4 regions of the Mesorhizobium sp. ISC11 genome follow, and region 2 is predicted to be linked to each of the others. Evidence: predicted binding sites of a transcription regulator. Region 2 holds the regulator's gene; each other region holds the start of a gene.
The links. The regulator PhoB, encoded in region 2, activates phosphate uptake and scavenging genes when phosphate is short. The targets are predictions, from matches to a motif close to TGTCATNNANCTGTCAT.
Positions count from the first base shown of each region.

Region 1 (7,529 bases), 3.1 Mb from region 2:
AAGGTCAACCCGACCCAGTGCGAGGCGCTGACGCAGGTCTGCGTACAGGTGTTCGGCAACAATGCGGCGCTCACCTTCGCCGGCAGCCAGGGTCATTTCGAGCTCAATGTCTACAATCCGCTGATGGCCTACAACTTCCTGCAGTCGGTGAAGTTGCTCTGCGACGCCTCGGTCTCCTTCACCGACAATTGCGTCGTCGGCATCGAGGCCCGCGAAGACAACATCAAGGCGGCACTCGACCGCTCGCTGATGCTGGTGACGGCGCTGGCGCCGACCATCGGCTACGACAATGCCGCCAAGATCGCCAAGACCGCGCACAAGAAGGGCACCACTTTGCGCGAGGAAGCGCTCGCCACCGGGCTGGTCAGCGAAGCCGATTACGACCGGCTGGTGCGGCCGGAGGATATGACGCATCCGGGGTAGGCAATTCCAGGAAAAGTGTCTGCGGTTTTCGGTCCGGAATTGCGTCAACCAAAAGCCCGGTATTTCGTGAGGGGAGAATTTACTCCCGTCACGACCTCACCCGAAGCGAATTTTGCGCAGGCCGCCCGATCACGGAAACGTAAGTACTGTGAACAATGTGTCGCCAGTCTGGTGGCTTTGGTGAACAGTCGGTTTGCTCTATCTCCCCGGCATCAACCCATCCCGGAGAGCCACCATGTCCACCAACATTTCAGTCGCCGGTTCCGGCGCATCCAATGCCTCGACCACCATCCTCCTCGGCCGCGTCCTGCTCGCGGTCATCTTCCTGCTTTCAGGTTTCGGCAAGCTCACCGCCATTAGCGGAACAGCGGGCTATTTCGGCAGCCTCGGCCTGCCCTTGCCGACCGTAACGGCCACCGTCGTCGGCCTGATCGAGCTTCTCGGCGGCCTCGCCATCCTCGTCGGCTTCAAGACCCGGATTGTCGCCTGGGTGCTGGCGGTCTTCACGGTCGCTACCGGTTTGGTCGCCCATACCGGTTGGGCCGACCAGATGCAGATGATCCAGTTTCTCAAGAACCTCGCCATTGCGGGCGGCTTCCTCGTGCTGGCTTCCTCGGGCGCCGGTGCCTATTCGATCGACGCCAAGCGCGGCTGAGCCAAGACCCGGCAATAGCCGAACAAGAAAGCGGCGCGGAATTTTCCGCGCCGCTTTTTCGTTGTTGGTGCATGACCGCCGATCTGTCGGCCGGAGTTTCTGATAGGATCGGGGCTATCGGGACGAGGCCGGCCGGCGGCCGACAACGGAGGTGAACATGCCCCGCAACGCGCTGCTCCTGCTCTCCCGGCTGCTGCTCGCCGCCCTGTTCGTGCCTTCCGGTTTCCATGCATTGAGCGACATCGCCGGCACCACAGGCTATTTCGCCGGCCTCGGCCTGCCGCTGCCGACACTTGCTGCCTGGGGCACGGGACTGTTCGAACTGATCGCCGGGCTGCTCATCCTGGTCGGTTTCCAGACCCGGATCATAGCGCTTCTGCTCGCTGCCTTCTGTATCGTCGCCGGCTTCATCGGCCATTATGGCCAGGGCGGCGGCGACGCGATGCTCGCCTTCCTGCACCAGCAGATGCTGATGAAGGACATTGCGATATCAGGTGGGTTTGTAGCGCTGGCGATGGCCGGCGCCGGCGCATGGTCGATCGACGGGCGCGGCGCGGTTTGATATTTTTGCGTAGATGGGCCCGAGCTGATCGACCCCACTCCGTCTCGGCTTCGTCGAGTCACCTCTCCCCTGATCGACGGGGTAGAGGAAGGCCGCGAGCCTATTGCCGCCAACGCTCTTCCAACGAGGCTCCCTTCCTTTCCCTCCGGAGGGGGGAAAGGTGGCGCTGCAAAGCAGCGACGGATTGGGGGAAGCCGGTCATCAAAGGCGAAGCCGCCGGCGAAGTACGACCGGCAGGTCTCCGCTTAAGTCAGATAAGACACGGGTCTGCTAGCAGCTAGCGCCTTATTTCACTGACATGCTGGGGCCACCCTCGACGGCCAGCACCAGCCGGCGGTTGGTGATCCTGGCCAGCTGCGCCAGGCGCCCGGCCGGCCGCTCGCCATAGAGATCGGCCAGCGATGCCGGCAAGACCAGCGCCAGCATGCCGTTGGCGCGCTGTTCCCATTTCAGCCTGGGCATGATGCCGGGCATCGACGCCGTCAGCAGGTAGACGACGCGCATCATCGCGGCGAGGACGCGGGCGCGCTCCAGATAACGCGGCGATGCCAGAGCCTTGATCTCGGGGGCGATGGCTTCGTTGAAGATGCCGTCGTGACGATAGGCGTTGGCCATCGCCAGGAAAGCACGGCCAGGATGGTCGACGCCGAAGAAGGACGCGTGCGCAATGATGTTGAGCGATTGCTTGCCGCGGTATTCGGGATGCGCGCGCCAGCCGATGTCCGCCAGCAATGCGGCCGCGTGGCGGTAGCGCGCCTCGTCCTCGGTCTCGTCGATGCCGAAGGCGGCAAAGGTCTTGGCGGTCCAGTCGACAAGTTCATGCGCATGGGTGACGGAGCGCGAGCGCAGGCGGGCGAGTTCCTCCGAGGCCGAAATCAGCGGATCGGCCTTCCGCTCGGCCTCGTCGAGCAGCGAATAGAGAAAGCCTTCGCGCACGCCAAGCGCCGAGACGATGATCTTCGACGGCTGCATCGCCGCCATGATCTCCTGCAGCACGATGGCGCCATAGGGCAGCAGCGAACGGCGGTTCTTCGAAACGCCTTCGATGCCCTTGACCTTCTCGATCTCGGCCTTGGCCACCTGCTTGAGGAAGTTCGCCGCGCTTTCGGCCGATATCTCGTAATGGTGCATGACGCCAAGCGGATAGTTGGTCATTTCCATGTGCAGCCGGGCAAGATTTCGCCAGGTGCCGCCGACGGCGTAGAAGGGCCTGCCCTGCCCGCCTTTCAACAGCTTGGCCTTCGCCAGTTCGTCACGCGCGATCCTGGCCGCCTGGGTCAGCGAGTTCTTCGCCATGTCCTGCAGGCGCAGGCCGCCCAGCGGCAGCGTGATGCCGTCGCCGATCGCCTCGCCGCTGACATCGACCAGTTCGAGGCTGCCGCCGCCCAGATCGCCGGCGATGCCATCGGCCGGATGGAAACCGGAAATGACGCCGAGCGCGGAATAGTACGCTTCCTGACGACCGCTGATCACTCGGATCTCGGTCTTCAGCACATCCTCGGCGCGGTGGATGAAATCGGGGCCGTTGACCGCCTCGCGGGCCGCCGCGGTCGCCAGCACATACATCTGCTCGGCGCCCGCCTGGTCGGAAAGCGCACGAAAGCGGCGGAACTCTTCCATCGAGCGCGTTACCGCCTCGGGGTCGAGCTTGCCCGTCGAAACGATGCCGCGGCCGAGACCGGCCAGCATCTTTTCGTTGAACAGCATGGTCGGCGAGCGCGCCAGCCCCTCATAGACGACGAGACGGATCGAGTTCGATCCGATGTCGATGATGGACAGCGGTCGGCGGTCCTGCAGCCGGCCCTGAGAATCAGACAGCATCAGCCGGACGCTGCAGCGTTCTTCTTGCGGCGCTTGAACTGCGCGATGCGCTTGGGCGCATGCGACTTCAGCGCGTCACCCCGTCCCGACAGGCTCGGATTGGTCATGAAATATTCCTGCGCGTTGAACGGTTCCTCGCCCTCCTCCAGCACGACGCGCCGGGAGGTTCCATCAGCCAATACGTCGAAACTTTGCTGATTGTCCATAATGTTGCCCAGCATGATCTGGCCAAGGATCTGTTCATGCACAGTTGGATTGGTGATCGGCACCATGGTTTCGACGCGGCGGTCGAGATTGCGCGGCATCAGGTCGGCCGAGGAGATGTAGACGATCGCCTCGTCCGACGGCAGGCCGAAACCATTGCCGAAACAATAGATGCGGCTGTGCTCGAGAAAACGGCCGACGATCGATTTTACGCGGATGTTTTCCGACAGGCCCGGAACCTGCGGCCGCAGGCAGCAGATGCCGCGCACGACAAGGTCGATCTCGACGCCGGCGCGGCTGGCATCGTAGAGCGCGTCGATGATGATCGGATCGACGAGGGCGTTCATCTTCATCCAGATGCGCGCCGGTTTGCCTTGCACCGCGTAGGCAATCTCGTCGGCAATGTGCTTCAGGATGCGGCTTCTCAGCGTGAACGGCGAGATCGCCAACCGCATTTCGTCCGTCGGCTCGGCATAGCCGGTGATGAAATTGAACAGCTGGGCGACATCGCGGGCAATCGTCGGATCTGTGGTGAAGAAGGACAGGTCGGTGTAGATGCGTGCGGTGACCGGATGGTAGTTGCCGGTGCCGAGGTGCACGTAATTGCGCAGCTTGCCGTCCTCGCGCCGCACCACCAGCGACATTTTCGCATGTGTCTTCAGTTCGAGAAATCCGAACACCACCTGCACGCCGGCCCGCTCCAGGTCGCGCGCCCAGCGGATGTTGGCTTCCTCGTCGAAACGCGCCTTGAGCTCGACCAGCGCGGTGACCGACTTGCCGGCCTCGGCCGCGTCGACCAGCGCGCGCACGATCGGGCTGTCGTTGGAGGTGCGGTAAAGCGTCTGCTTGATCGCCACCACCTCCGGATCGGCCATTGCCTGGCGCAGGAACTGCACCACCACATCGAAGGATTCGTAAGGGTGATGGACGACGATGTCCTTCTCGCGGATGGCGGCGAAACAATCGCCGCCATGCTCGCGGATGCGCTCGGGAAAACGCGGATTGTAGGGCGTGAATTTCAGGTCGTCGCGGGGAACGGCGACGATCTCGGAAATCTGGCTGAGCGCCAATGGACCGGTCAAGACGCTGATGCGGCTGGACGACACGCCAAGCTCGCCGGCGACGAAATCGCGCAATTCGCCAGGCATCAGCCTGTCGAATTCGATGCGGATCACCGATCCGCGCCGACGCCGCTTCAGCGCCGTTTCGAACAGGCGCACGAGGTCCTCGGACTCCTCCTCGACCTCGATATCGCTGTCACGGATGATGCGGAACGTGCCGGAGCCCTTGACCTCGTAGCCGGGGAAGAGCTTGCCGATATAGAGGCCGACAGCCTCTTCCAGCGGGATGAAGCGGACATGATGCTTGCGGTCCGGCAGACGGATGAAGCGCTTCAGCGCCACCGGCAGGCGCAGCAGCGCGCTCATCTCCTCGCCATTCTTGCGATGGCGCAATTGCAGCGCCATCGAGAAGCCGAGATTGGGGATGAACGGGAACGGATGCGCCGGGTCGATCGACAGCGGGGTCAGCACCGGGAAAACCTGTTCCTGGAAATGGTCTTCCAGCCAGATTTTCTCGTCCTTGGTCAGCGCATCGCGGGTGATGCTCTCGATGCCTTCCTTGTTGAGCAGCACGGTGAGCGCCGAAAGGCTCTTCTGCTGGTCTTCCTGCAGCCGCTCGACCTCACGCAGCAGCTGTTCGAGCTGCTGTTCGGGGGTGCGGCCGTCGGGGCTCTTCAGCGTGATGCCCTCGCGCACCTGGCCGGCAAGACCGGCGACTCGGACCATGAAGAACTCGTCGAGATTGGCGGCCGAGATCGACAGGAAGCGGACGCGCTCCAGCAGCGGATGATTGAGGTTCAGCGACTCCTCGAGAACGCGCCGGTTGAACTGCAGCCAGGAAAACTCGCGGTTGACAAACCGGTCCGGGTTGCCGCCTTCCGGGCGAGCCACCTCGACATCCACGAATTCGTTCTGCACCGGCTTCAGTTCGTTCATGATTCCCGCTCTTCCACACCCGCTCAAGCCGGCTAGCCAGTCACTCTAGCGACCCATGGTCCCTCCCGGAAACCGAAATCGGTTTTCGGGCCATGGGTTAACCGGCTTAACTTATCCTCTGACAGGCTTTTGCGACAGTTTGATTTCATCGAACTTGCAAAGAGGCCTGATATGATCCAGATGCAGACGAGACTGCGTTAAGGAGACGACGATGGCAGGCGGTTCCATTCCCCATTTTCAGAACGATGCGGGCTATCCGGCAATCGACATCGGCGTGAAGGAATTCATGTGCACGGGCGCCAATCCGCCTTTCGACCACCCGCATGTGTTTCTGGACATGGGCGACGACAATGAAAAAGTCTGTCCCTATTGCTCGACGCTCTACCGCTATTCGCCGAAGCTGAAGGCGACGGAAACGCTGCCGGCCGGATGCATCTACATCGAACAGGCCGCCTGAGACTTTCGCGACCAGCCCGATGAACGACACGCGTTCCCGGCAAATTGTCGTCGCCGGGGCCGGTGTCGCCGGATTGACCGCAGCCCTTGCATTCGCCTCGCGCGGCTACGCGGTTCGGGTGTTCGAACAGGCGCAGCGCCTGGAAGCTGCCGGCGCCGGCATCCAGCTCTCTCCAAACGCGACGCGCATCCTTCGCCAGCTTGGCGTGCTCGACCGGCTGCTGCCGGCAGCGGTGCGGCCGCAAGCCGTGGTGTTGAAGAAGGCCGCGACCTTGCGCGAACTGGCGCGCGTGCCGCTGGGGCAAGCCGCCGAAACCCGCTGGCAAGCACCCTATCTCGTCGCGCACAGGGCCGATCTGCAGAGCGCATTGACCGCGCGCGTTGCCGAGGTGCCGGATATCCATCTCACCACCGGCGCGCGCATCGGCGACGTTGCCTCCGGCCCGCATGGCATCACGGCGACGGCCGAGATCGACGGCAAGACCATCGAGGCGGAGGGCTTCCTGCTGGTCGGGGCCGATGGCGTCTGGTCATCGGTGCGCCCACTTGTCGACTCGGCCAAGGGGTCGGCTTCGCCAAGAAACCATTTCTCCGGCGAACTGGCCTGGCGCGCGACCATCGCAGCCGATAGCGCCGCGGGGCAGAGCTTTGCCGCCATCGGCGCCAGGGACTGCGTCACCACCTTCCTGCATCCCGGCTTCCATATGGTGGCCTATCCCGTCAGCAAGGGTGCGGCCTTCAATCTCGCGGCCTTCACCAGGGGCGACCGCATTGCCGAGGGCTGGTCCGGCAACGCCGACGCCGGGATCCTGACCCGAGCTCTTGCCGGCACTGCGGCAGAACTTGCCCGTCTGGTCGAGCAGGCCGGCCCGTGGACCGCGTGGCCGATCCACACTGTCGACCCGCAACAGCCCTGGACAACACCGAACGGCATGGCGCTGATCGGCGACGCCGCGCATGCGATGACCCCATTCGCGGCGCAAGGTGCGGCCATGGCGATCGAGGATGCAGCGACGCTTGCCGACGCCGTCTACGCCTCCCCTACGAACCCGCTGGCCGCGCTTGCGGTTTGGGAACAGTCACGGCGGCCGCGTGTCGCGCAGGTCGCCCGACGCGGCGCTGTCAACCGGCTGGCCTGGCATGCCGCAGGGCCGGTGGCGATTGCGCGCAACGTGTTCCTGAAAATGCGCTCGTCGGAAAAACTCGCGGCGGATTTGGACTGGCTCTATGGCTGGCGGGCACCGGAGGCTGACGAAAGCTGAAACCTGCGAAAGGTTGGCGGGACAGAGGGGGGTGTGAAGGAACGCGACACTCGCCAATTCGCGGAATGCCCACGCTAATTATACAGCCGCATCGATAGCCCGAGCGATACAGGCAGCGGGTTCCACCAGCCGGTGCGCAGGCCTGCGGT
Region 1 is NZ_JAVSPW010000001.1:2,519,697-2,527,225, forward strand. It holds gene fumC (class II fumarate hydratase) at 1-423, shown strand, start outside; gene RPF88_RS12620 (DoxX family protein) at 659-1,078, shown strand; gene RPF88_RS12625 (DoxX family protein) at 1,236-1,640, shown strand; gene ppx (exopolyphosphatase) at 1,926-3,461, opposite strand; gene RPF88_RS12635 (RNA degradosome polyphosphate kinase) at 3,461-5,662, opposite strand; gene RPF88_RS12640 (zinc-finger domain-containing protein) at 5,874-6,119, shown strand; gene RPF88_RS12645 (FAD-dependent monooxygenase) at 6,139-7,380, shown strand; gene RPF88_RS12650 (TIGR02117 family protein) at 7,455-7,529, opposite strand, start outside.
Region 1: a site for PhoB is predicted at 5,794-5,810, ahead of RPF88_RS12635 (RNA degradosome polyphosphate kinase). Genes of this name have one in related genera too.

Region 2 (7,529 bases):
ATCACCTTGCGCGCCTCGGCCTCCATGGCAACGTCGTCGAGCGTGCCCCAGGCGGTCATCAACTCGCGGCCGAGGAACAGATTGGCGGCGGCGTCGACATTGTCGGCCAACGCCAGCGTCTGGTAGATCGTCTCGATGCCGTATTTCTTGGCGTCGCGCGGGTTGGAGATCGATGCCTCCTCGCCGTTGACGAAGATCTGGCCCGAATCGCGCTTGTAGGCGCCGGACAGGATCTTGATCAATGTCGACTTGCCGGCGCCATTATGGCCGAGCAGCGCCACGACCTCGCCGGGGAAAAGATCGATCGAGGTGTCGTCGACGGCGCGGATGCCGCCAAACGCGATCGAGATGTTCCTCATGTCGATCAGCGCGGTGGCTGCAGGAGCAGTCTTGTCAGTCATGGCATGCCCTCCTAGACGCGCTTGCGATAGACGGTGTCGAGCCACACGGCGATCACCAGTACGGCGCCGACGACGATGCTCTGCAGCGGCGAGTCGACACCAAGCAGCACCATGCCGGACTGCAGCGATTGCATCAGCAGGGCGCCGAGCATGGCGCCGATGATCGTTCCCGACCCGCCGGCTAGCGACGTGCCACCGATCACGGCGGCTGCAATGACGAGCAGCTCGTCGAGCGTTCCAAGCACGTTGGTGGCCGAATTCTGCCGGGCCGAGGAGATCGCCGCGGCAATCGTGGCCAGCACGCCCATGATCATGAACACCTTCATGGTGATCCAGCGCGTGTTGATGCCGGCGAGATTGGCCGCCTCGGGATTGCCGCCGATGGCGAAGACATAGCGGCCGAAACGGGTGCGGTTGGTGATGAAGGTCATGACCAGCCCGACGGCGACCGCCATCAGCACCGGTATGGCGATACCGTGGGCGATGAACAGGCCGCCTTCGGGAACGGTGATGTTGTTGGCGGCCGCATATCTGTTCACGATGCCGATCGGCCAGGGGTAGGAGTTGGCGAGCCAGACCGCACCCATGATGGCGCCGCAGGTGACGACACCGAGCAGCGCCTCGGCCCAGATCGGACGTAGCGGAAAACGGAAACGCTTGCGCTGCACCCGCCCGTTGAAGAGCCCAAACACCACGGCGAGGCAGGCGACGATCCCGACAACCCAGCTCCAGGTTGCGCCGATCGATCCCGCCGGCCCGCCGCCCATCAGCTGAAAGGTGGCGTTAAGCGGCGCCACGGTCTGGCCTGATGTGACCCACCAGGCAGCACCGCGCCAGACCAGCAGGCCGCCCAGCGTCACGATAAAGGCGGGCACTTCGAGATAGGCGATGACGAAGCCTTGAAAGGCGCCGATCAACAGGCCGAGCGCCAGGCCGATGACCAGCGCCAGGACCCAGATCCACGGATTGCCGAGTTCGAGCCCGACAAAACGCACCAGGAAATGCACCTGGGCAAATCCCATCACCATGCCGATCAGGCCCTCGGCGGAACCGACCGACAGGTCGATGTTGCGCATGACGATGACCAGCACCATGCCGCAGGCCATGATGGCGACCGCGGATGTCTGCACCGACAGGTTCCACAGATTGCGCGGCGTGAGAAAGGTGCGGCTGTCGAAATCGAGCGGGTTGACGCCGAGGCGCAGGCTGGAAATGACATGCAGCCCAATCCAGATGACCAGCAGCGCGCCGATCATGCCGAGCATCCGGGTGTCGATCTCGGTCGCCTTCAGGAACCGGGCGACGGCGCCGAGTTCCGACGCGCGCGCCGTATCGGCCTGCGGGTTGGACGTCGTGTCGGTCATGATTTCCTCCCACCGGCTGACCGTCTGACGCGCATGCCGGAGCCCAGCCTAGAAGCTATCCGCATGATGCGGAAACACAATTCTTTGAGAAAACGCCGCGGCTTTTGGGCCGCGGCGTTCAGATATTTCGAAGTGGTCCGGATCAGTTACAGGCCGCGACGGTGCCGGCAGCGACACCCGCGCAGACTTCGTCCTTCTTGATCCAGCCAGCGTCGATGACGACGTTGAGATTGTCCTTGGTGATGGCAACCGGGGTCAGGAACAGCGACTTGACGGTGTTGCCGCCCGGCGTCGTGAAGTCCTTGGCGCCGGCGATGTCGCTTGTCTTCTTGCCGTCGGCCAGTTGCGAGGCGATCTCGGCGGCATTCTTGCCGAGCTCGCGCGCGTCCTTCCACACCGACACGGTTTGCGTGCCGAGGGCGATGCGGTTCAGCGCGGCGTGGTCGCCGTCCTGCCCCGAGACCGGCACGGTGCCGGCCAAGCCTTGAGCCGTCAGCGCCGCGACGACGCCACCGGCAGTGCCGTCATTGGCCGCGACCACCGCGTCGACCTTGTTGTCGTTGGCGGTCAGGAACTGTTCCATGTTCTTCTGGGCATTGGCGGGCAGCCAGCCATCCGTGTAGGCTTCGCCGACATTCTTGATCTTGCCGCTGTCGATGGCTTCCTTGAGCACTTCCATCGAGCCCGAGAACAGGAAGTCGGCATTGGGATCGGCACCGGAGCCCTTGATGAAGACGTAGTTGCCTTCCGGCTTGACCTTGAACACTTCGCGGGCCTGCATACGGCCGACTTCCTTGTTGTCGAAGGTGAGGTAGAAAACGTCCTTGTTCTCGATCAACCGGTCATAGCCGACGACCGGAATGCCTTCGTCCAGCGCCTTCTGCACGGCCGGGCCGATGGCCGAAGCATCCTGCGCCAGGATGATCAGGGAATTGGCGCCCTGCGAGATCAGGCTTTCGACGTCGGTAAGCTGCTTGCCGGGATTGGACTGCGCATCGGCGGAGATGTACTTGTCGCCGGCGGCCTCGATCGCCGTCTTCATGGCGGCCTCGTCGGTCTTCCAGCGTTCCTCCTGGAAGTTGGACCACGAAACGCCGACGACCTTGTCCTTCGCCTGCGCGACAGACGCGAGCGTCAGCGACATGGCGGCACCCGCCAGGATGGCGGCTGTGAATCTTTTCATATTATCCTCCCTGCGCCGCGTATGGCGCGACCAAACTGGCCCGAGGGCCGGCACAGAGGCCCTATTTTTTCGAGCCTCGAAAAAATACTGGGCCAACGCCCGAACGCTGTCAACATCGATTCTGATGGATTTTGATGTCGTCTCGAATTTTTTTTCGGGCCTCGGAATAAATAAATGACACGGCGCGCGGCTTCTGCCAGTATTTGACCGCGTCACCGACAGCGTTCCAGGGCAGGAAGAACCGCGGCGACCGGGAGGATATGAAAGAGCATGTCGGTCGGAATCCGCCACGACGATTTGCGCCGCCGCAACCGCGCGATGGTGATCGCCGCGGTGCGCCGCGCCGGACAGCCGTCGCGCACCGAGATCGCCGCAACCACAAGCCTCAGCCATTCGACGATCTCGGCGATCTCATCCGACCTGATCGTCGAAGGCATCCTGACCGAAAGCAAGCCGAGCGAGGCCGGCTCGCTCAAACGCGGCCGTCCGCAGGTCGGCCTCAGCCTCAATCCGGAAGCGGCCGCGGTAATGACCGTGGTGCTGTCGCTGAACTTCCTCTCGGTCGCCGTCATCGACTATGCCGGCCAGGTAATATCCGAGGAACAGCGTCGGCTCGACACGCTGACGATGTCGCGCGACTCGCTGATCGGTGAGTGCACGGCAATCGTGCGGCGCCGCCTGGAAGATCCCGACCTGGACGTGCGCAGCATCGCTCGTATCGCGCTGGCCGTCCAGGGCATCACCGACACCCGTGCCCGCGCCATGCTGTGGTCGCCGATCACGCCGCACACCGACATCGCCTTCGCCGACATATTCGAAGAGGAGTTCGGCATCCCCGCCATTATGGAGAACGACTGCAACATGATGGCGGTGGCGCTGCGCTGGCGCGACCCCGATCGTTACCGCGACGATTTCATCGCCATCCTCCTGTCGCACGGCATCGGCATGGGGCTGGTGCTGAAGGGCGAATTGTTCACCGGCACCCATTCCTCGGGCGGCGAATTCGGCCACATGATCCATCGGCCGAACGGCGCGCTGTGTCGCTGCGGACGGCGCGGCTGCGTCGAAGCCTATGCCGGCAATTATGCCATCTGGCGCAACGCGCGGCAGATGGGCGAGGATGCAGAGCCCGTCGCCGATGTCAGCGACGCCGACATGCGCGCCCTGGCTGCCGCCGCCCGCGAAAGGGACGGGCCCGAACGGGAAGCCTATCGCAAGGCCGGCGAAGCGCTCGGCTACGGCCTCGGCAGCCTGTTTGCGCTGATCGATCCGGCGCCGGTCGCCATGGTCGGCGTCAGCGCCGCCGCCTTCGACCTGATCGAGCCGGCATTGCGGCAAGCGATTGCCCAGACCGCCGGCGGTCAGCATTCCAAGTCGATTTCCTTCGACACCGAGCCGAACGAACTGCCGCTGATCCGCGAAGGCTGCGCCATGCGGGCGCTGATCTTCGTCGATCAGGAGATTTTTGCGCCGGGCGTGCAGGCGAGATCCGGTCTCGGCGGCAAGAACGTGGCGTGAGTTCAAACGAGGGAGTTCAGTCCTCGCGAATGGCGTAACCCGCCCCACGGATGGTGCGAATGACATCGGGCATGCGGCCGTTGTTGACCGCCTTGCGCAGCCGGCCGACATGCACATCGACCGTGCGTTCGTCGATGTAGATCGTCTCGCCCCAGACATTGTCGAGCAGTTGGCTGCGCGAGAACACGCGGCCTGGATGGCGCATCATGAATTCAAGCAGGCGGAATTCCGTCGGCCCGAGCCGGATTTCGCTCTTCTTGCGATAGACGCGGTGCGACTCGCGATCGAGCACGATATCGCCGACCTTGAGCACGCTGGACAGCACTTCCGGCTTGGCCCGGCGCAGCAGCGCCTTGACCCTGGCCATGAACTCCGGCGTCGAGAAAGGCTTGACCAGATAGTCGTCGGCACCGGTCGAGAGGCCGCGCACGCGGTCGCTTTCCTCGCCTCGCGCGGTCAGCATGATGATCGGCAGCCGCTCGGTCTCGGGACGCATCCTTAGCCGGCGGCAGAGTTCGATACCGGAAACCGCAGGCACCATCCAGTCGAGCACCAGAAGGTCTGGAACGTTCTCCTGCAGCCGGATTTCGGCCTCGTCGCCGCGCGTCACCACCTCGACCTGGTAACCTTCGGATTCGAGATTGTAGCGGAGCAGCACGCCTAGCGGCTCCTCATCCTCCACCACCATGATGCGTGGCGCGATCATCGGCTGGTCACCCCTGTCATGCCGCTGGCGCGGACATTGCCGTCTCGTCCTGCTTCGGACGGTTGGCTGGCAACTGCGTGCCGGTCAAAACATAATAGGCATTTTCGGCGATGTTGGTCACGTGGTCGCCGATCCGCTCGAGGTTCTTGGCGCAAAACAACAGGTGCGTGCACGCCGTGATGTTGCGCGGATCTTCCATCATGTAGGTCAGAAGTTCGCGGAACACCGATGTGTATTTGACGTCGATGCGTTCATCATTGTTTCTGAGCGTGGCAAGCGCTGCCGCGTCAGCGGCGGCATACTCGTCGACGACCCCCTGCACCTGGATCAGCACCAGCTGCGCCATTGCGTCGATCGAATGCGAAAGGTCGTGCGGCGTGACGCTCAGCCCGACAGTGCCGACGCGCTTGGCGATGTTCTTGGCAAGGTCACCGATGCGCTCGAGGTCGCCGGCCATGCGGATCGAACCGACCACCGCACGCAGATCGTTGGCCATCGGCTGGCGCTTGGCGATCAGCGTGATGGCACGATCGTCCAGCTCGCGCTGGCGTGCATCCATGATGGCGTCGTCGGAAACCACCCGCTGCGCCAGCGCATTGTCCGAATTGAGCAAAGCCCTGGTCGAGCCACCGACCATCGAGCGGGCGAGATCGCCCATGTCGCGGATCAGCTGGCTGATCTGCTCCAGATCCTCATCGAAAGATGCGACGGTATGTTCACCCATGATCTTCGTCCCTCATATGCCAGAGATCAGCCGAACCGGCCGGTGATGTAGTCCTGGGTGCGTTTGTCGTCGGGGGTGGTGAACATCTTGTCGGTGGCGCCCTCCTCGACCAGATAGCCAAGATGGAACATCGCGGTGCGCTGCGACACGCGCGCTGCCTGCTGCATCGAATGGGTGACGATGACGATCGTATAGTTCTGACGCAGTTCGTCGATCAGTTCCTCGACGCGAGCGGTGGCGATCGGGTCGAGCGCCGAACACGGTTCGTCCATCAGGATCACCTCGGGCGACACGGCGATGGCGCGTGCAATGCACAGGCGCTGCTGCTGGCCACCGGAAAGACCCGTGCCAGGTTCCTGCAAACGGTCCTTGACCTCGTTCCAGATCGCCGCCTTCTTCAGGCTGGACTCGACGATCTGATCCATGTCGGCCTTGCGCTTGGCCAATCCGTGGATGCGCGGCCCATAGGCGACGTTCTCGTAGATCGACTTTGGGAACGGATTGGGTTTCTGGAACACCATGCCGACGCGCGCCCTGAGTTCGACGACATCGATGTTCTTGTCGTAGATGTCCTCTTCGTCGAGCGTGATCTTGCCGGTTACCCGTGCTGAATCGATGGTGTCGTTCATGCGATTGAGGCAGCGCAGGAAGGTGGACTTGCCGCAGCCGGAGGGGCCGATCAGCGCCGTCACCTGGTTCAGGCGGACGTCGAGATCGACGTCGAACAGCGCCTGCTTCTCGCCGTAGAACACGCCGACCTTGTCGCCGCGCATTTTGATCACTTCGTTCGACTTCATCTTGTCGCCCACTGCGTTTTCAAGGGACTGTTCGGTCATGATGTTCATACCAAAATGCCTTTTTTCTACCAGCGCCGCTCGAACCGACGCCGAAGCACGATCGCGGTGATGTTCATGGCCATGAGGAAGACGAGCAGGATGATGATGGCGCCGGACATGCGCTCGACGAAGGCGCGTTCGGCCTCGTTCGCCCACATATAGATCTGCACCGGCAGCGCGGTAGCCGGATCGAAAGGCGTCGTCGGTGGATCGGCGACGAAGGCGACCATGCCGATCAACAGCAGCGGCGCGGTTTCGCCGAGCGCGCGCGCAAGACCGATGATGGTGCCGGTGAGGATGCCGGGCGCGGCAAGCGGCAGGATGTGCTGGAACACCATCTGCATCTTGGAGGCGCCAAGACCGAGAGCTGCCGAGCGGATCGACGGCGGCACCGCGGCAAGCGCGGCGCGCGTCGCGATGATGATCGTCGGCAGCGTCATCAGCGTCAGCACCAGGCCACCGACGAAAGCGGCGGAGCGCGGCATGCCCAGGAAATTGATAAACACCGCGAGGCCGAGCAAGCCGAAGACGATTGACGGCACTGCGGCCAGATTGTTGATGTTGACCTCGATAAGGTCGGTGAAACGGTTCTTCTTGGCGAATTCCTCCAGATAGATGGAGGCGGCGACGCCGATCGGCAGCGCGAGCAGCAGCACGATCACCATCATATAAAACGAGCCGATGATCGCCACGCCCATGCCCGAGGTTTCCGGGCGGCTGGAGGCGCCGTAGGTGAACAGGCCGCTGTTGAAGTGCTCGGCCATCGCGCCCTCGGCCTTGAGCTTGTTCATCCAGGT
Region 2 is NZ_JAVSPW010000001.1:5,646,453-5,653,981, reverse strand. It holds gene RPF88_RS27325 (ATP-binding cassette domain-containing protein) at 1-401, opposite strand, end outside; gene RPF88_RS27320 (sugar ABC transporter permease) at 413-1,765, opposite strand; gene xylF (D-xylose ABC transporter substrate-binding protein) at 1,908-2,948, opposite strand; gene RPF88_RS27310 (ROK family protein) at 3,219-4,466, shown strand; gene phoB (phosphate regulon transcriptional regulator PhoB) at 4,483-5,172, opposite strand; gene phoU (phosphate signaling complex protein PhoU) at 5,189-5,896, opposite strand; gene pstB (phosphate ABC transporter ATP-binding protein PstB) at 5,923-6,741, opposite strand; gene pstA (phosphate ABC transporter permease PstA) at 6,759-7,529, opposite strand, start outside.

Region 3 (7,529 bases), 270 kb from region 2:
GGCCCCAAAGAAGGCTCTCAAGGTGAGTCCGTGGGCGTCGGGAATGGTGATTACTCCGGGTATGACGGCTATGGCGGTCATTCCCACGATGGCGGCGGCCATGGTGGCGTCGGGCACTAAATTCATTCCGCAGCCTCCGATCCCCTGGCATAGCGCGCCAGCCGCTCATTGAGCGTGCCGGTGTGCAGTTCGAACATGTGGTTGTCCTCGTCGTAGAAATAGATCGAGCGGCCTTCACCCTCGACGCGCGGGCGCGGCGGGCGCATGTCGAGGCCGAGCCTGCCGATGCGCTCGGCATAGCGGTCGAAATCGGCGTCATCGATCTTGAAGGCGATGTGGTTGTAGCTGCGCTCCGGCAAGGGTTCACCCTCCATGATGGCGACCCAGATGTCACCGATCAGGAAGAATTTTTCGGGCGACAGCGAGAACTGCCTGGCGTCGCTGACATAGACTTCGCGTGCGTCGAATACGCCCTCGAGGATTTCGGTCATCCGCTCGAGATCGCGGACGATGAAGGTCATGTGGGAAAGGCCCTCGATCATTCCGCGGCCTCCCGCTTCTCTTCGACCTTCACGGGGTTTTCGCGCGCGTCATATTCGGTGCGCATGCGGCGTACGAGATCGAGTTCTGCCTGGAAGTCGACATAGTGCGGCAGCTTCAGATGCTCGACGAAGCCGGTCGCCTGGACATTGTCGGAATGCGAGATGACGAACTCCTCGTCCTGGGCCGCGGCGACGACATCCTCGCCGAGCTCTTTCGTGCGCAGCGCCCGGTCGCAGAGTGCCACGGCCATCGCCTTGCGTTCGCTCTGGCCGAAGACCAGGCCGTAGCCGCGGGTGAATTGCGGCGGCGCCTTGGCCGAGCCTTTGAACTGGTTGACCATCTGGCATTCGGTGACCCGGACAGTGCCGAGCGGCACCGCGAAGGGCAGTTCGGGCACGTCGAGCTCCAGCTCGACTTCGCCGATGCGGATCTCGCCGACGAAGGGGTGGTTGCGGGCATAGCCGCGCTGGGTGGAATAGCCGAGCGCCAGCAGGAATCCTTCATCGCCGCGTGACAGCGCCTGCAGGCGGATGTCGCGCGCCATCGGGAATTCGAGCGGCTCGCGGGTGATGTCGCCGGGGACATGGTCCTGCGGCATGTCGCCATCCGGTTCGATCAAGCCTTCGCGGGCGAGGATCGCCGAGACGCGTGGCATGGCTTGCGCTTCCGTCTCGCGCAGCAAGGGCTCGGCGACATCGGCGCCGGCGGCAAGCTCGGGATCGAGCAGCCGGTGGGTGTAGTCGAAGGTAGGTCCGAGCAACTGCCCGCCGGGCAGATCCTTGTAGGTCGCCGACACGCGCCGCTCGACCAGCATATTGGCGGTGTCGATGGGCCTGGAGTAGCCGAAGCGCGGCAGCGTGGTGCGGTAGGCGCGCACCAGGAAGATCGCCTCGATCATGTCGCCGCGCGCCTGGACGATGGCGAGCGCGGCCAGTTCACGATCATAGAGCGAGCCTTCGCTCATCACCCGGTCGACGCCGAGCGCCAGCTGCTCGACGATCTGGTCGAGACGAAGGGCGGGCACCGAACGGTCGCCACGCCGGCGGTCGGCCAGCAGGCTGTGGGCGTTGGCGATTGCCGCTTCGCCACCTTTTACCGCGACATACATCTTACGCCTCCATCGTCTTGATGCGCGTCGTGCGCGGCAGGCAGGCGATGCCGCCTGATGTGGCGAGGATGATGTCGACGCCGCGCGGAAAGCGCTTGATATTCTGCTTCCACTGCTCGACGAAATGGCGTGGCATCTGCGCCGGCGCGATCGTGGCGCTGGTTTCGATGCCGGGACCTTCGAGCAATAGCGGCGTGCCGGAGACCAGATCGCTGACCTGCAGGATCAGCGTCGTCGAGCGGTCGGGATAATCCTGCGTGCCCTGCGAAAAGCCATCGAGCGCCATCATCTCGGCAGGTGCTGCGATCAAGGCGAAATGCGCATCGGCCGGTGTGTTGGCCAATGGCGCGCCGGTATGGAACCCAAGCCACGATCTGATCGCGGTGGAGGCCTGCAAAGCCGGGTCGAGCCAGAGCGGCGTGTCATTGTCGCACAGCGCCAGTGCGATGGCGCCGGCGGTAGCCGAGAGCGGCACCGGCGGGCGGGCGAAGGCCGGCAGCGGTTGCACGCTGCCCGGCCGAGCCATTGCGTCCATCACGGCGCGGAACACGGTCTGGGCGTTGAAGACCGGATCGGCGAACCCGCCCTCGATCGATTGCGCTGCAATGTCCATCAGTCTTCTCCGCGAACCATGGTGAAGAAATCGACCTTCGTTGCCGCCGTCTCGGCGCGGCGTTTTTCGTGCGCCAAGGTCAGAGCCGACCGCAGAGGCGCTATCAGTCCGGTCTCGACCTCATTGCGGCGGGCAGGGTCCTGCCATAGGGCGTCGGCGATAGCCGCCAGCTTCGCCTTCTGCTTGTCGCGGCCAAGCGCATAGCAATGGCCGACCTGTCCGGTGGGTAGCCTGACCGTGGCGCGGGTGACGGTCGCCTCGCCGACATTGAAAGGGGCGCCGCCGCCGCCGATGCGGCCGCGCAGGGTGACAAGGCCGGTTTCGGGGCCGCGCAACAGCTCGGCGTCCGAAGGCAGTCCGGCCTCATTCCAGAGCCGTACGATGTCATCGCCGCTGGATTGCGTAAGGGTTGCCATGGCGGCTTTGCGCTCGGCCTGGTCGCGGGCTTCCTGTCCTCGCATCAGCAGCATTCCTCTTTGTTAATTTGTCTATTGATGTAGACAACTATACAAATTATATCTATTATCTAACGCGTGTCCATGACGGGTGGATGACAGCGATAGAAGACTGGGCGCTGGAAGACTGGGCGCTGGAAGGTTGGGGGCAATGATGGTCGGGCGGCTGTTAGCGGACAGCATCGAGCGGCGCAGTGGCGTTTCGCTGTGGCGGCAGATCGCCGACAAGATCCTGCATGCGATCGCCATCGGCGATTTCACGGAGAATGCAGCGCTGCCGCCGGAGGTGGCGCTGGCAGAACGCTATGGCGTCAACCGTCACACGGTGCGCAACGCCATATCAGCCCTTGTAAGGGAAGGCGTGCTGCGGGCCGAGCAGGGGCGCGGCACCTTCGTACTGTCGCGCAAGCGGCTGTCCTATCCGATCGGGGCGCGCACACGGTTTTCGACAGGGCTGCAAGGGCAAACGACGGAACGGCACATCGTCCTGCTCGCCTCGTCGGTCGAGCCGGCCAGCCAGCGCGTCGCCGAGGGACTGGGTCTTCCCAAGGGAGCCGATGTGATCCGGTTGGAAACGCGCGGCGAAGCCGACGGACGGCCGGTGTCGCGCGCTGCCGGCTGGTTCGAGGCCCGGCGCTTTGCCGGCATCGATGCCGCGATGGCGGAAACAGGCTCGATCACCGCATCGCTGGCGCGGTTCGGCATAGACGACTATCTCAGGCAATCGACCGTGCTGTCGGCGCGCCATGCCGATGCGGCGGACCTTGCCGACCTCGACCTGCAGCCGGGCGCCATCGTGCTGGTCACGGTTGCCGTCAACGTCACGCCGGACGGCCAGCCGATCCAGTTTTCCGAGTCGCGCTTTCCGGCCGAACGGGTGGAGCTGAAGCTGTCGGCGCTGTAGGGAGTGCCCGGCCCAGCTCGGCCGCATTCACTTGCCAGCGGCGGCGCATTTGAGGACCGGCTTCGCCGCCTGCCATGTTATAACCCCACCTCGATCACAGCCTTGATCAGGCCGGATTTCTCATGCGCCCAACGAGCCAGATCGCGCGGCGTGGCGGCGAGTGTGGTGCGGTGTGTGACGAGCTTGGCCAGTGGTACGGCCCCGTTGCGGATCGAGGCGGCGACATGGTCGAAGTCGGCGCGCAGCGCGTTGCGGCTGCCGATCAGCGTCATCTCGCGCTTGTGGAATTCCGGATCGGAAAAGCTGATGTCGTCCTTGACGACGGAGACCAGCACCAGCGTTCCGCCATGCGCGACATGGGCGAAGGCCGACTGCACCGACTGGGTGTTGCCGGTGGCGTCGAAGACGACATCGAAGCCTTCGCCTGATGTCGCTTCCCTGACCAGATCGGGCACCGCGCCGCGCGAGCCGTCTAGGGTCTGGAAACCAAGCTCGTTTCCAGCGAAGGCGAGCCTTTCACTGCTCATGTCGAGCAGTGTCACGTCCAGCCCGGCGATGCGGGCGAAGATGGCGGTGCCGAGCCCGATCGGGCCGGCGCCGATGACCAGCGTGCGGGCGCCGGGGTCGGCGCGGGCGCGCCGCACGGCATGCGCGCCGATGGCCAGGAACTCGACGGCAGCGGCGTCGGCCAGCGACAGGCCGTTGGCCGGATAGAGATTTTGCGCCGGCACCAGGATGCGTTCGCACATGGCGCCGTCGCGATGCACGCCAAGCACCTCGATCCTGACACAGCAATTAGGCTTGCCGCGCCGGCAGGCGATGCACTTGCCGCAGGAAAGATAGGGATTGACGACGACGGGCTCACCAACGGCCAGTTCGACGCCTTCGCCGGTCTCCATCACGGTACCCGAGACCTCATGACCCATGATGCGGGGATAGGCGAGGAACGGGTGCTTGCCCTCGAAAATGTGGTAGTCGGTGCCGCAGATGCCGACATGGCTGACCGCCACCAGCGCCCAGCCGGGAGGCGGTGCCTCGGGTGCGGGCCGGTCTTCAAAGACAAGATCGCCGGGCGAACGGCAGAGGACGGCTTTCATGCGCTAATCCAGTCATGAAATCGCCGGCCCGTTGGTGTGGCGGACCGGCGGTTGATTGCGGGGTCGCTACTTGCCGCGGCGGCGCAGGCCGTCGAAGTAGACGATGATGATGATCAGCGCGCCGGTGATGATGCGCTGCCAGAACGAGTTGACGTTGAGCAGGTTGGCGCCGTTGTTGATGGTGGCCAGGATGAAGGCGCCGAGCAGCGGCCCATGCACCGAGCCGACGGCGCCGAACAGCGAGGTGCCGCCGATGACCGACGACGCGATCGCCTGCAGTTCCCAGCCCTCGGCCTGCGTCGGGTTGCCGATGCCGATGCGGGCGGCCAGCAGCACCCCGACGAAGGCGGCGCACAGGCCCGACAGCGTGTAGGCCATGTAGATGGTGCGCTGGACATTGACGCCGGACAGGCGCGAGGCTTCGGCGTTGGAGCCGACCGAAAACAGGTATCTGCCCCAGCGGCTGTGGTGCAGGAAGATATAGGCCGGAATGCCGACTAGGATCACCATCCAGAACAGGTTGGGGATGCCGATGAAGGAATTGCGCGAGAAGGCGGTGAAGGTGTCGCTGTTGATGTTGATCGAATTGCCGTTGGTCATCAAAAGGCCGATGCCGCGCAGCGAGGTCAACGTCGCCAGCGTGATGATGAAGGGCGGCAGGCCCATCTTGACGATACCGAAGCCGTGGAACATGCCGATGGCGACACCGACCAGCAGCGTCACCAGAATGGCGAGCCAGATGGGGAAGCCGGCATTGATCATCATGGCCACGACCACGGTGGCGAAGCCGACCACGGCGCCGACCGACAGATCGATGCCGCCGGTGATGATGACGAAGGTCTGGCCGACCGCCATGATGGCGATCATCGAGCCCTGGCGCAGGAGATTGGCTATGTTGTTGGCCGAGGCGAAGCTCGTCGTCGTCACGGAGAGGAGGATCCAGAGCAGAACCAGCAGCGCCAATAGCGTCAGCCCGAACAGGACATTATAGTTGCGCTTCGGTTTTTCGACGGCGATCGCCTCGGTGCTCATATCTGTCCTCCCAGCTTTTCTTGTTTCTCGGCGAGCGCCTGAGTGAGAATATCCTCGTGGCTGGCGGCGTGAAAACCGTGCGTCGCCACCAGTTTGCCGCGCCGGAACACATGCAGCGTATCGGCGAGTTCATAGACTTCCGGCAGATAGGACGAGATCAGGATGATGCCGGCGCCCTTTGACAAAAGCGCGCCGAACAGGCGGTAGATCTCGGCCTTGGTGCCGACATCGACGCCGACGGTCGGTTCGTCGAAGATGAACAGCTTGGCGCCGTGCGCTAGCCATTTGCCGATGACGATCTTCTGCTGGTTGCCGCCCGACAGGCTGGATGCCAGCGCGCCACGTGTCGGTGTCTTGATGCGCAGATCGGCGATCTGGCGATCGGCCTGCGTCTTCTCCTGCGTGCTCGAAATCAGCAGATTGTTCGAGATGCGCTTGTAGATCGGCAGGTTGAGGTTGAAGCCGACCGGCAGGTTGAGGCAGAGGCCCTGGTCGCGGCGGCTCTCCGGCGCCAGCGCCATGCCGAGCTTAATCGCGTCATGTTCGGAATTGACCTGTACCTCCTTGCCTTCCCAGAGGATCTGGCCGGCGGATTTGCGGTGGCGGCCGTAGAGCGTGGTGACGAACTCGCTGCGTCCGGCGCCGATCAGCCCATAGAGTCCGACGATCTCGCCGGCGCGGACCGTCATCGAGACATTTTCGAAGCCCTTGCCGGACAGGTTTTTCGCCTCGATGATGGCGGCGCCCGGCGTGAAATGCTCCTTGTGATAGACCTGCTCGATCGAGCGGTTGATCATCATCTTGACCAGTTCGGCATCGTTGGTCTCTGCGATGTTGCGGGTGCCGACCAGCGTGCCGTCGCGCAGCACGGATACCCGGTCGGCGAGTTCGAACACTTCCTCCATGCGGTGGCTGATGTAGATGATCGTCACGCCTTCGCCCTTCAGACGGCGGATCAGCGTGAAGAGCTGGTCGGCTTCCTTGCGGGTGAGGTAGGCGGTCGGCTCGTCGAAGATCAGGAATTTGGTGCCGCGCACGGTGGCGCGGGCGGCGGCTATCAGCTGCTGCTGGCCGATGGTCAGGTCGCCGAGCGTGACATGCGCCGGCAGATCGAAGCCGAGGTCGTCGATGATCGTCTGCGCCTGCCTGACCATGGCGCGCTGCTGCAGGATGCCGAAGCGCGAATTCTCCTCGCCGAGGAACATGTTGGCGGCGACCGTCAGGTGACGGCACAGCACGACTTCCTGGTGCACGGCATTGATGCCGAGCGCCATCGCCTCGTGCGGCGTCGCCAGGGCGGCCGGCTGGCCCTCCCAGACAATCTCTCCGGAGGTGCGCGGCATGACGCCGGTCAGAAGCTTGATGAGCGTGGATTTGCCGGCGCCGTTTTCGCCGACGATGGCGTGGATCTCACCGGACTTGAAGGCGAGGTCGACCGGTTTCAGCGCGTGGGTGCCGGGATAGCGCTTCTCCAGCCCACGCAATTCGAGGATAGTCCGCCCCTGTTCCAGAACGGGTGCGGGATGCAGTTCCTGCGCCGTCGAAATCATGACAATCCTCCCAGATTGGCCTCCCGGATTGGCTTCCCAGGCTGGCCTCACGATTGGCACGCGGCGAGGCAGGGATATGCCTCGAAAACAGCCTGGCTCAGGCGTGCGGATTGCCAAGCCGTTTGTGCGGCAGTTTGTGTCTCCGGGGCGAGGTGCCCCGGAGACGATTGCGGATGCGACGGCTCAGAGCTTCGGATTGAGCAGCGCGTCGATCTTGGGGTCTTTCA
Region 3 is NZ_JAVSPW010000001.1:5,917,247-5,924,775, forward strand. It holds gene RPF88_RS28615 (hypothetical protein) at 1-126, opposite strand, end outside; gene fosX (FosX/FosE/FosI family fosfomycin resistance hydrolase) at 123-542, opposite strand; gene RPF88_RS28625 (carbon-phosphorus lyase complex subunit PhnI) at 539-1,651, opposite strand; gene phnH (phosphonate C-P lyase system protein PhnH) at 1,653-2,264, opposite strand; gene phnG (phosphonate C-P lyase system protein PhnG) at 2,264-2,725, opposite strand; gene phnF (phosphonate metabolism transcriptional regulator PhnF) at 2,874-3,623, shown strand; gene RPF88_RS28645 (zinc-binding alcohol dehydrogenase family protein) at 3,701-4,720, opposite strand; gene RPF88_RS28650 (ABC transporter permease) at 4,787-5,752, opposite strand; gene RPF88_RS28655 (sugar ABC transporter ATP-binding protein) at 5,749-7,302, opposite strand; gene RPF88_RS28660 (ABC transporter substrate-binding protein) at 7,486-7,529, opposite strand, start outside.
Region 3: a site for PhoB is predicted at 2,804-2,820, ahead of phnF (phosphonate metabolism transcriptional regulator PhnF). Genes of this name have one in related genera too.

Region 4 (7,529 bases), 260 kb from region 2:
CAATCATCCAGACCCGTCACCGCATTCCCGAGCATCCGCTGACGGCGGCCCAGGTGCTGGTCTACCAGGTGCCGATCCCCGAACCCCTGCGCTTCCTCGAACCGCGCGAGACCGAAACGCGCAAAATGCACGCGCTGGAGGAATATGGCCTCATGCACGTCAAGCTCTACGAGGACATCGCCAAGCACGGCCGCATCGCCACCACCTATGCCTATCCGGTCAAGGTCGAGGGCCGCTATGTGATGGACCCCTCGCCGACGCCGAAATTCGACAATCCCAAGATGCACCGCTCGCCGGCCCTGCAGCTGTTTGGCGCCGGCCGCGAAAAGCGCATCTACGCGGTGCCGCCTTTCACCGAAGTGGTCAGCCTCGACTTCGAGGATCATCCGTTCGAGGTGCAGACCTTCGACCAGCCCTGCGCGCTGTGCGCGGCCGAGAACGTCTATCTCGACGAAGTCATCCTCGACGACCATGGCGGCCACATGTTCGTCTGCTCCGACACGGACCATTGCGAGAAGCGGCGAGCGGACGGCTATCGCGGCCATCTTGCCCCGGAAAACCATCTTGCCTCGGGAACCCATCCTGCCTCGGAAACCCATCCTGCCTCGGAAAAAATGGAGCCGGCGCAATGACCGACGAACCGCTGCTGCATGTCGCAGCACTTTCTAAATTCTACGGTTCGCGCGTCGGCTGCGACAACGTCTCCTTCCACCTGTGGCCGGGCGAAGTCCTGGCTGTCGTCGGCGAATCCGGCTCCGGCAAGACGACGCTGCTCAACTGCCTGTCGACCCGGCTGCTACCGAGCTCCGGCACCGCCAGCTACCGCATGCGCGACGGCCAGTTCCGCGAGCTCTACCGCATGAGCGAGGCCGAGCGCCGCTTCCTGATGCGCACCGACTGGGGTTTTGTCCATCAGAACCCCGCCGACGGCCTGCGCATGACGGTGTCGGCGGGCGCCAATGTCGGCGAGCGGCTGATGGCGGTCGGCGACCGTCACTACGGCAGGATCCGCGCCACCGCCGTCGACTGGCTGTCGCGCGTCGAGATCGACGAGGACCGCATCGACGACGAGCCCCGCGCCTTTTCCGGCGGCATGCGCCAGCGCCTGCAGATTGCCCGCAACCTCGTCACCGGGCCGCGCCTGGTGTTCATGGATGAGCCAACAGGCGGCCTCGATGTCTCGGTGCAAGCCCGCCTGCTCGACCTGCTGCGTGGTCTGGTCACCGATCTCGGTCTGGCGGCCATCGTCGTCACCCACGACCTTGCCGTGGCGCGGCTCTTGTCGCAGCGCATGATGGTGATGAAGGACGGCCGCGTCGTCGAAAGCGGCCTCACCGACCGCGTGCTCGACGATCCCCGCGCGCCCTACACGCAATTGCTTGTTTCCTCGATTCTGCAGGTTTGACGATGGCGCCAAGGCACCCCCCTCTGGCCTGCCGGCCATCTCCCCCTCAAGGGGGGAGATTGGCTATCGTCCTCGGTTTCGCCACTCTCCAACGTTGCAGAACAAGCGCAACGAGAAAGCCGCCGATCTCCCCCCTTGAGGGGGAGATGCCTGGCAAGGCAGAGGGGGGCGTTGGCCCGCAAACGAACGACAATTGGAGGGCCTTCTGATGGCAACCCCCCTCGTTGTCTCCGATGTCGCCAAGAGTTTCACCATGCACCTGCGCGACGGCATCAAACTGCCTGTTGTCGCCGGTGTCTCGTTCTCGATCAGGGCTGGCGAATGCACCGTGCTCGGCGGTCCTTCCGGTGCCGGCAAGAGCTCGATCCTGAAGATGCTCTACGGCAACTACGCCGTCGACGAAGGCCAGATCATCGTCACGCATGGTGATGGGCTGATCGACCTCGCCACCGCCAGCCCGCGCACCGTGCTGGCCATACGCCGGCAAACGATCGGCTATGTCAGCCAGTTCCTGCGCACCGTGCCGCGCGTCTCGGCGCTCGACGTCGTCGCCGAACCGCTGGTCGAGCGCGGCGAGGATCGCGAGATTGCCCGCGGCAAGGCACGCGCCTTGCTGGCGCAGCTCAACCTGCCGGAGAAACTCTGGGCTTTGCCGCCTGCGACCTTCTCCGGCGGCGAGCAGCAGCGCGTCAACATCGCACGCGGCTTCATCACCGAGCACCCGATCCTGCTGCTCGACGAGCCGACAGCCTCGCTCGATGCCAGGAACCGCGATGTCGTGATCGAACTCATCGCCGCCAAGAAGGCGGCTGATGTCGCCCTGCTCGGCATCTTCCACGACCACGACGTGCGCGAGGCGGTTGCCGACCGCATCATCGACGTCACCGCTTTCGCGCCCGGAAAAATCGCCGCATGACCAGGAAATTATCCGAGACGCCGTTGATCCATCCGACGGCGGAGGTGCAGAACTCGACGCTCGGCCGTTGGACCGAGATCGCCGACCGCAGCCGGGTCTCGGAAAGCGAACTCGGCGACTATTCCTACATGATGCAGGACTGCGCCGTCTGGTGCGCGACGATCGGCAAGTTCGCCAACATCGCGGCCAGCGTGCGCATCAACGCCACCAACCACCCGACCTGGCGGCCGACGCTGCACCATTTCACCTATCGCGCCTCCGATTACTGGGACGATGCCGAGCACGAGACAGAATTTTTCGCCCAGCGCCGCGCCAAGCGGGTCACCATCGGCCACGACACCTGGCTCGGTCACGGCTCGACCATCCTGCCCGGCGTCACCATCGGCGATGGCGCCGCGGTCGGCGCCGGCGCTGTCGTCTCGAAAGATGTAGCGCCCTATACGATCGTCGCCGGCGTGCCGGCAAAGCCGATCCGCGAGCGCTTCGATCGCCGCACGGCCGAACGCTACCAGGCGCTGGCCTGGTGGGACTGGGACCATGCAAGGCTGCGGGCCGCGTTGGATGACTTCCGGGAGCTCGAGGCCGAGGCGTTCTTGGAGAAATATGGCGGATAGCGACGCCAGGAACGGGCTGTCACTGACGCTGGGCAGCGGGGGCAAACCGCCCCCGCCCCTGCTATCCGCATGACGTGCCTCTCGACACCGGCATCGACGCCATGACGGCCCTTGTCTGGAACGCCTGAAGGACGGCCTCGCCATCGCCGGCGCGCGACGGGCGAGTATATGCGCATCAAGTGGTGCCGTCTGGCCACCGGCGCCAGCTCGCCAGGCCTGCATTCCACATCACCTTCGACTGCTGATCCTGGGCCGGCCGCAGACTCCGGCCTGTGGAGCGTAACAAAACTGACATCAACGCGACACGGCAGGTTCATGTGGCTGCGCTAGGCGAATGCCTGACGATCAATGGTCCCGGACTGGAACCTGCCCCCATGCCAGCAAATTCTGCCACGCTCGAAATCCGCGGTGTCACCCGACGATTTGGCAAGAACACTGCCGTCAGCGACATCAACATCGCGATCCCGCAGGGTCAGATGGTTGGCGTCATCGGCCGTTCGGGCGCCGGCAAATCGACCCTCCTTCGCATGATCAACCGTCTCATCGATCCCAGCCAGGGGTCGATTTTTTTTGACGGCGCCGAGGTCTCGAAGCTGAGCGGCTCGCCGATGCGGCGCTGGCAGCGCGACTGCGCCATGATCTTCCAGCAGTTCAACCTGGTGCCGCGCCTCGACGTGCTGACCAATGTGCTGCTCGGCAAGCTGAACCACCGCTCGACCATCACCAACCTGTTCGGCATGTTCTCCCGCGCCGAATGCGCCGAGGCGGTCGCGGCACTCGAGCGGCTCGACATCGCCCGCACCGCCCTGCAACCCGCCGGCACCTTGTCGGGCGGCCAGCAGCAGCGCGTCGCCATCGCTCGTGCCATGATGCAGCAGCCCAGAGTGATCCTCGCCGACGAGCCGATCGCCTCGCTCGACCCGCTCAACGCCAAGGTGGTGATGGATTCGCTGCAGGACATCAATTTGCGCGAAGGCATCACCGTCGTCACCAATCTGCACACGCTGGACACCGCCCGCACCTACTGCAACCGCATCATCGGCATGGCTGCCGGCAAGGTCGTCTTCGACGGCCCGCCGGAAGAGCTCAACCGCGAGGCGGTGCGCCTCGTCTACGGCGCCGACAGCAATGGCCAGGAAATCTCCGAGGCCATCACCTCGACCAGCGTTGCCTTCAGCCGAAAGATCGCCGCATCCGCCGGACCGCTCGAGCCCGCATTCCCGGGATATTGAGAGCGGTTGGGATCGCCAGCCCACGTCAAGGGCACCTGTCAAAATCGATAACGCTGCCGGCGCGGGGCCGGAACCTACAGGAGAAATATCCAATGTTCAGGAAGATGGTCTTTGGCGCCGTTTCGGTGCTCGCCATGGCGACCAGCATGGCCCATGCCGCCGACATGAAGGAATTTCGCGTCGGCATTCTCGGCGGCGAAAACGAAACCGACCGGCTGCGCAACTACCAGTGCCTCGCCGACCATCTGAAGGCCGAATTCGGCTTCGAAAAGGTCTCGCTGTTCCCCGCCGCCGACTATGACGGCGTCATCCAGGGCCTGCTCGGCGGCACGCTCGACTTCGCCGAACTCGGCGCTTCCGGCTACGCCAGCGTCGCTCTCAAGGACCCGAAGGCGGTCACCCCGATCCTCACCACCCAGCAGACCGACGGCGCCACAGGCTATTATTCGATCGGCCTGGCGCTGAAATCCTCCGGCATCACCGACATCAAGTCGGCCAAGGGCAAGAAGCTCGGCTACGCCGATCCGGATTCTACCTCCGGCTACCTGATCCCGCTGACCCAGATCCCGAAGGATACCGGTGCTTCGAACGAAACCTTCTTCGCCTCGACCCAGTTCAACGGCGGTCACGAGAACAACGTCCTGGCCGTGCGTGACGGCAAGGTCGACGTGGCGGTGGACGATTCTTCCGGCATCGGCGACTTCAAGGACGGCTACACCTCCGGCACCTTCCACAAGGAAGTCGCCAAGGGCGCCGTCGACCCCAACGACTTCGTCGAAGTCTGGCGCTCGGGTCTGATCCCGAACGGCCCGCTGGTCGTGCGCACCGCGCTCGGCGACGAAATGACCGCCAAGCTCGCCGACTTCTTCACGCAGTTGCCGAAGAAGGACAAGGCTTGCTTCGAAGGCGTCGAGGGCGGCGACTTTACCGGCTACGTCCCGGTTAAGGCGGACTTCTACAACGTCATCGTCGAAGCCCGTAAGGCAGCCATCGGCGGCTAACGGCGAAATCAGGAAGGGCGGCGTCGAGAAAACGCCGCCCTTCTTGCATGTCCGATCATGACCCTTTCCGTGACAGCCCCTTCCGGCGCCACTCATCAGATGGCCGACGCCTGGCGTCGCCAGACGTCCTTGCGCCGGCTCTACACCGCCATCGGTGTCGGCCTGCTCATCACCGCGCTCGGCAGCACCATGTGGTTCGCCGACGAGGCCAATGCCGGGCATTTCTTCGACCGGTTGCCGCATTTGCTGGATTTCCTGAGCTGGCTCGTCCCCAAGGATTGGAACGATGTCTGGCGGGCGATGTTCGACATCGCTTCTCCGCATGACACCGGCACCCAGGAATTCAATTTTCCGCTTGGCCGCTCCTATGTCTGGGGCAGCTTCTACATCCCCGAATATTTCGAGCTGATGCTGACAACGCTCAACGTGGCGCTGGTCTCGACCTTCATCGGCTTCGTCTTCGCCGTGCCGTTCTCCTTCATCGCGGCGCGCAATTTGACGCCGCATCCGGTGCTGCGGCTGATCGTCAAGCGCCTCATGGAACTGCTGCGCGCCTTTCCCGAGATCGTCATCGCCGGCCTGTTCGCCGCCATCGTCTCGATCGGCCCGATCGCTGCCATCATCGCCATCGGCCTGCATTCGATCGGCGCGCTGGGCAAGCTGTTCTACGAGATCAACGAGAACATCGACATGCGCGCCGAGGAAGGCCTGAGGGCCGTCGGCGCCAACTGGTTCGAGCGGGTTCGCTTCGCCGGCCTGCCGCAGGTGCTGCCCAACTTCATGTCCTACACGCTGCTGCGTGTTGAGATAAATGTCCGCATTTCCACCATCATGGGCGCGGTCGGCGGCGGCGGTATCGGCGAGGAGTTGAAGCTGTCGATCTCGCGCGGCTTCGGCGCCAAGACGATAGCCCTCGTGCTGCTCCTGTTCACGACGATCTTCATCGTCGACCAGTTCTCCGCCTGGCTGCGCCGCAAGCTGGTCGGCGAGCAGGCTTTCGTGATGAGCGCTTGACCATGGCCACCATGACCGCCGATCAGATCCAGTCGATCGAAGAGCGCTTCCCGCAGGTGTTCCAGCGGCCGTTCCACAAGCGCTTCGGGCCGCTGATGCTGCTTGGCGGCATCTTTCTCTACCTGCTGTACGCCTTGTGGTTCTTCAACCTGCCGCAGGTCATGCGAGAATCGCACTGGGAGCGCCTGCCGCTGTTCCTGACCCAGTGGATCAGCTACGACGTGCAGCCGATCTTCCGCCTCGATGAGCCGCAGATCACTGCCAAATATCCACGCTTCTCGGTGCTCGGCCCGAACCCGGATCCGGACTGGGTCAAGACCAATGCCGATGGTTCGGTGACGATCCTGATCGACGGCACCGCCAAGTCGATCACCTTCACCAAGACGCAAGCGACGATAATTGCCAACGGTGAGACTGTCGCGGTCGCGCTCGGCACCGGCAAGCCGCTGATTTCGGGACCGGCTCCCGGCTGGATCACCGCGCATGAGGATGAGGTGGTCGCCGACATGGGCTTTGCCGGCGAGGCCCGCGTCGCCGTTGACCGCGTCAGGATACGCAAGCGGTTTCTAGGCTGGGCAAACTTCGTCTTCGACACGCGCTCGCCTTTCTTCGGCAAGTCGGCGAGCGAAGTCGCCTCGCTGATCGTCTCCGGACCGGAACTGAAACCGGGCACGTCAAATCTGGCGCTGGCCGGCGACAACATCTGGAACAACGCCCAGTGGCAGCATGGCGATGTCTGGACGAAGCTCCTGCAGACCATCGTCATGGCCTTTCTCGGCACCATGCTGGGCGGCATCGTCGCCTTCCCGCTGGCCTTCTTCGCCGCCCGCAACATCACGCCCAGCCGGCTGGTCAACCAGGTGCTCAAGCGCTTCTTCGATTTCATGCGCTCCATCGACATGCTGATCTGGGCGCTGTTCTTCACCCGCGCCTTCGGGCCGGGACCGCTGGCTGGCAGTGCGGCGATCTTCTTCACAGAGGTCGGCACGCTCGGCAAAACCTATTCCGAGGCGCTGGAGAACATCGACGACAGGCCGCGCGAGGGGATTACCTCGACCGGAGCCAACGGCCTCCTGGTGCAGCGCTACGGCGTGCTGCCGGAAGTGGTGCCGGTGTTCATCAGCCAGACGCTCTATCAGTGGGAATCCAACACCCGCGGCGCCACCATCATCGGCGCTGTCGGCGCCGGCGGCATCGGCCTGAAACTGTGGGAAGCGATGCGCACCAACTCAAACTGGGCCAACGTCTTCTACATGGTGCTGCTGATCCTGGCCGTCGTCTTCATCTTCGACAACATCTCCAACTTCCTGCGCCGCCGGCTGAGCCGGACCATCCACGACTACAACA
Region 4 is NZ_JAVSPW010000001.1:5,909,259-5,916,787, reverse strand. It holds gene RPF88_RS28610 (alpha-D-ribose 1-methylphosphonate 5-phosphate C-P-lyase PhnJ) at 1-632, shown strand, start outside; gene phnK (phosphonate C-P lyase system protein PhnK) at 629-1,405, shown strand; gene phnL (phosphonate C-P lyase system protein PhnL) at 1,614-2,321, shown strand; gene RPF88_RS28595 (DapH/DapD/GlmU-related protein) at 2,318-2,935, shown strand; gene phnC (phosphonate ABC transporter ATP-binding protein) at 3,310-4,167, shown strand; gene phnD (phosphonate ABC transporter substrate-binding protein) at 4,260-5,168, shown strand; gene phnE (phosphonate ABC transporter, permease protein PhnE) at 5,226-6,182, shown strand; gene phnE (phosphonate ABC transporter, permease protein PhnE) at 6,185-7,529, shown strand, end outside.
Region 4: a site for PhoB is predicted at 3,214-3,230, ahead of phnC (phosphonate ABC transporter ATP-binding protein). Genes of this name have one in related genera too.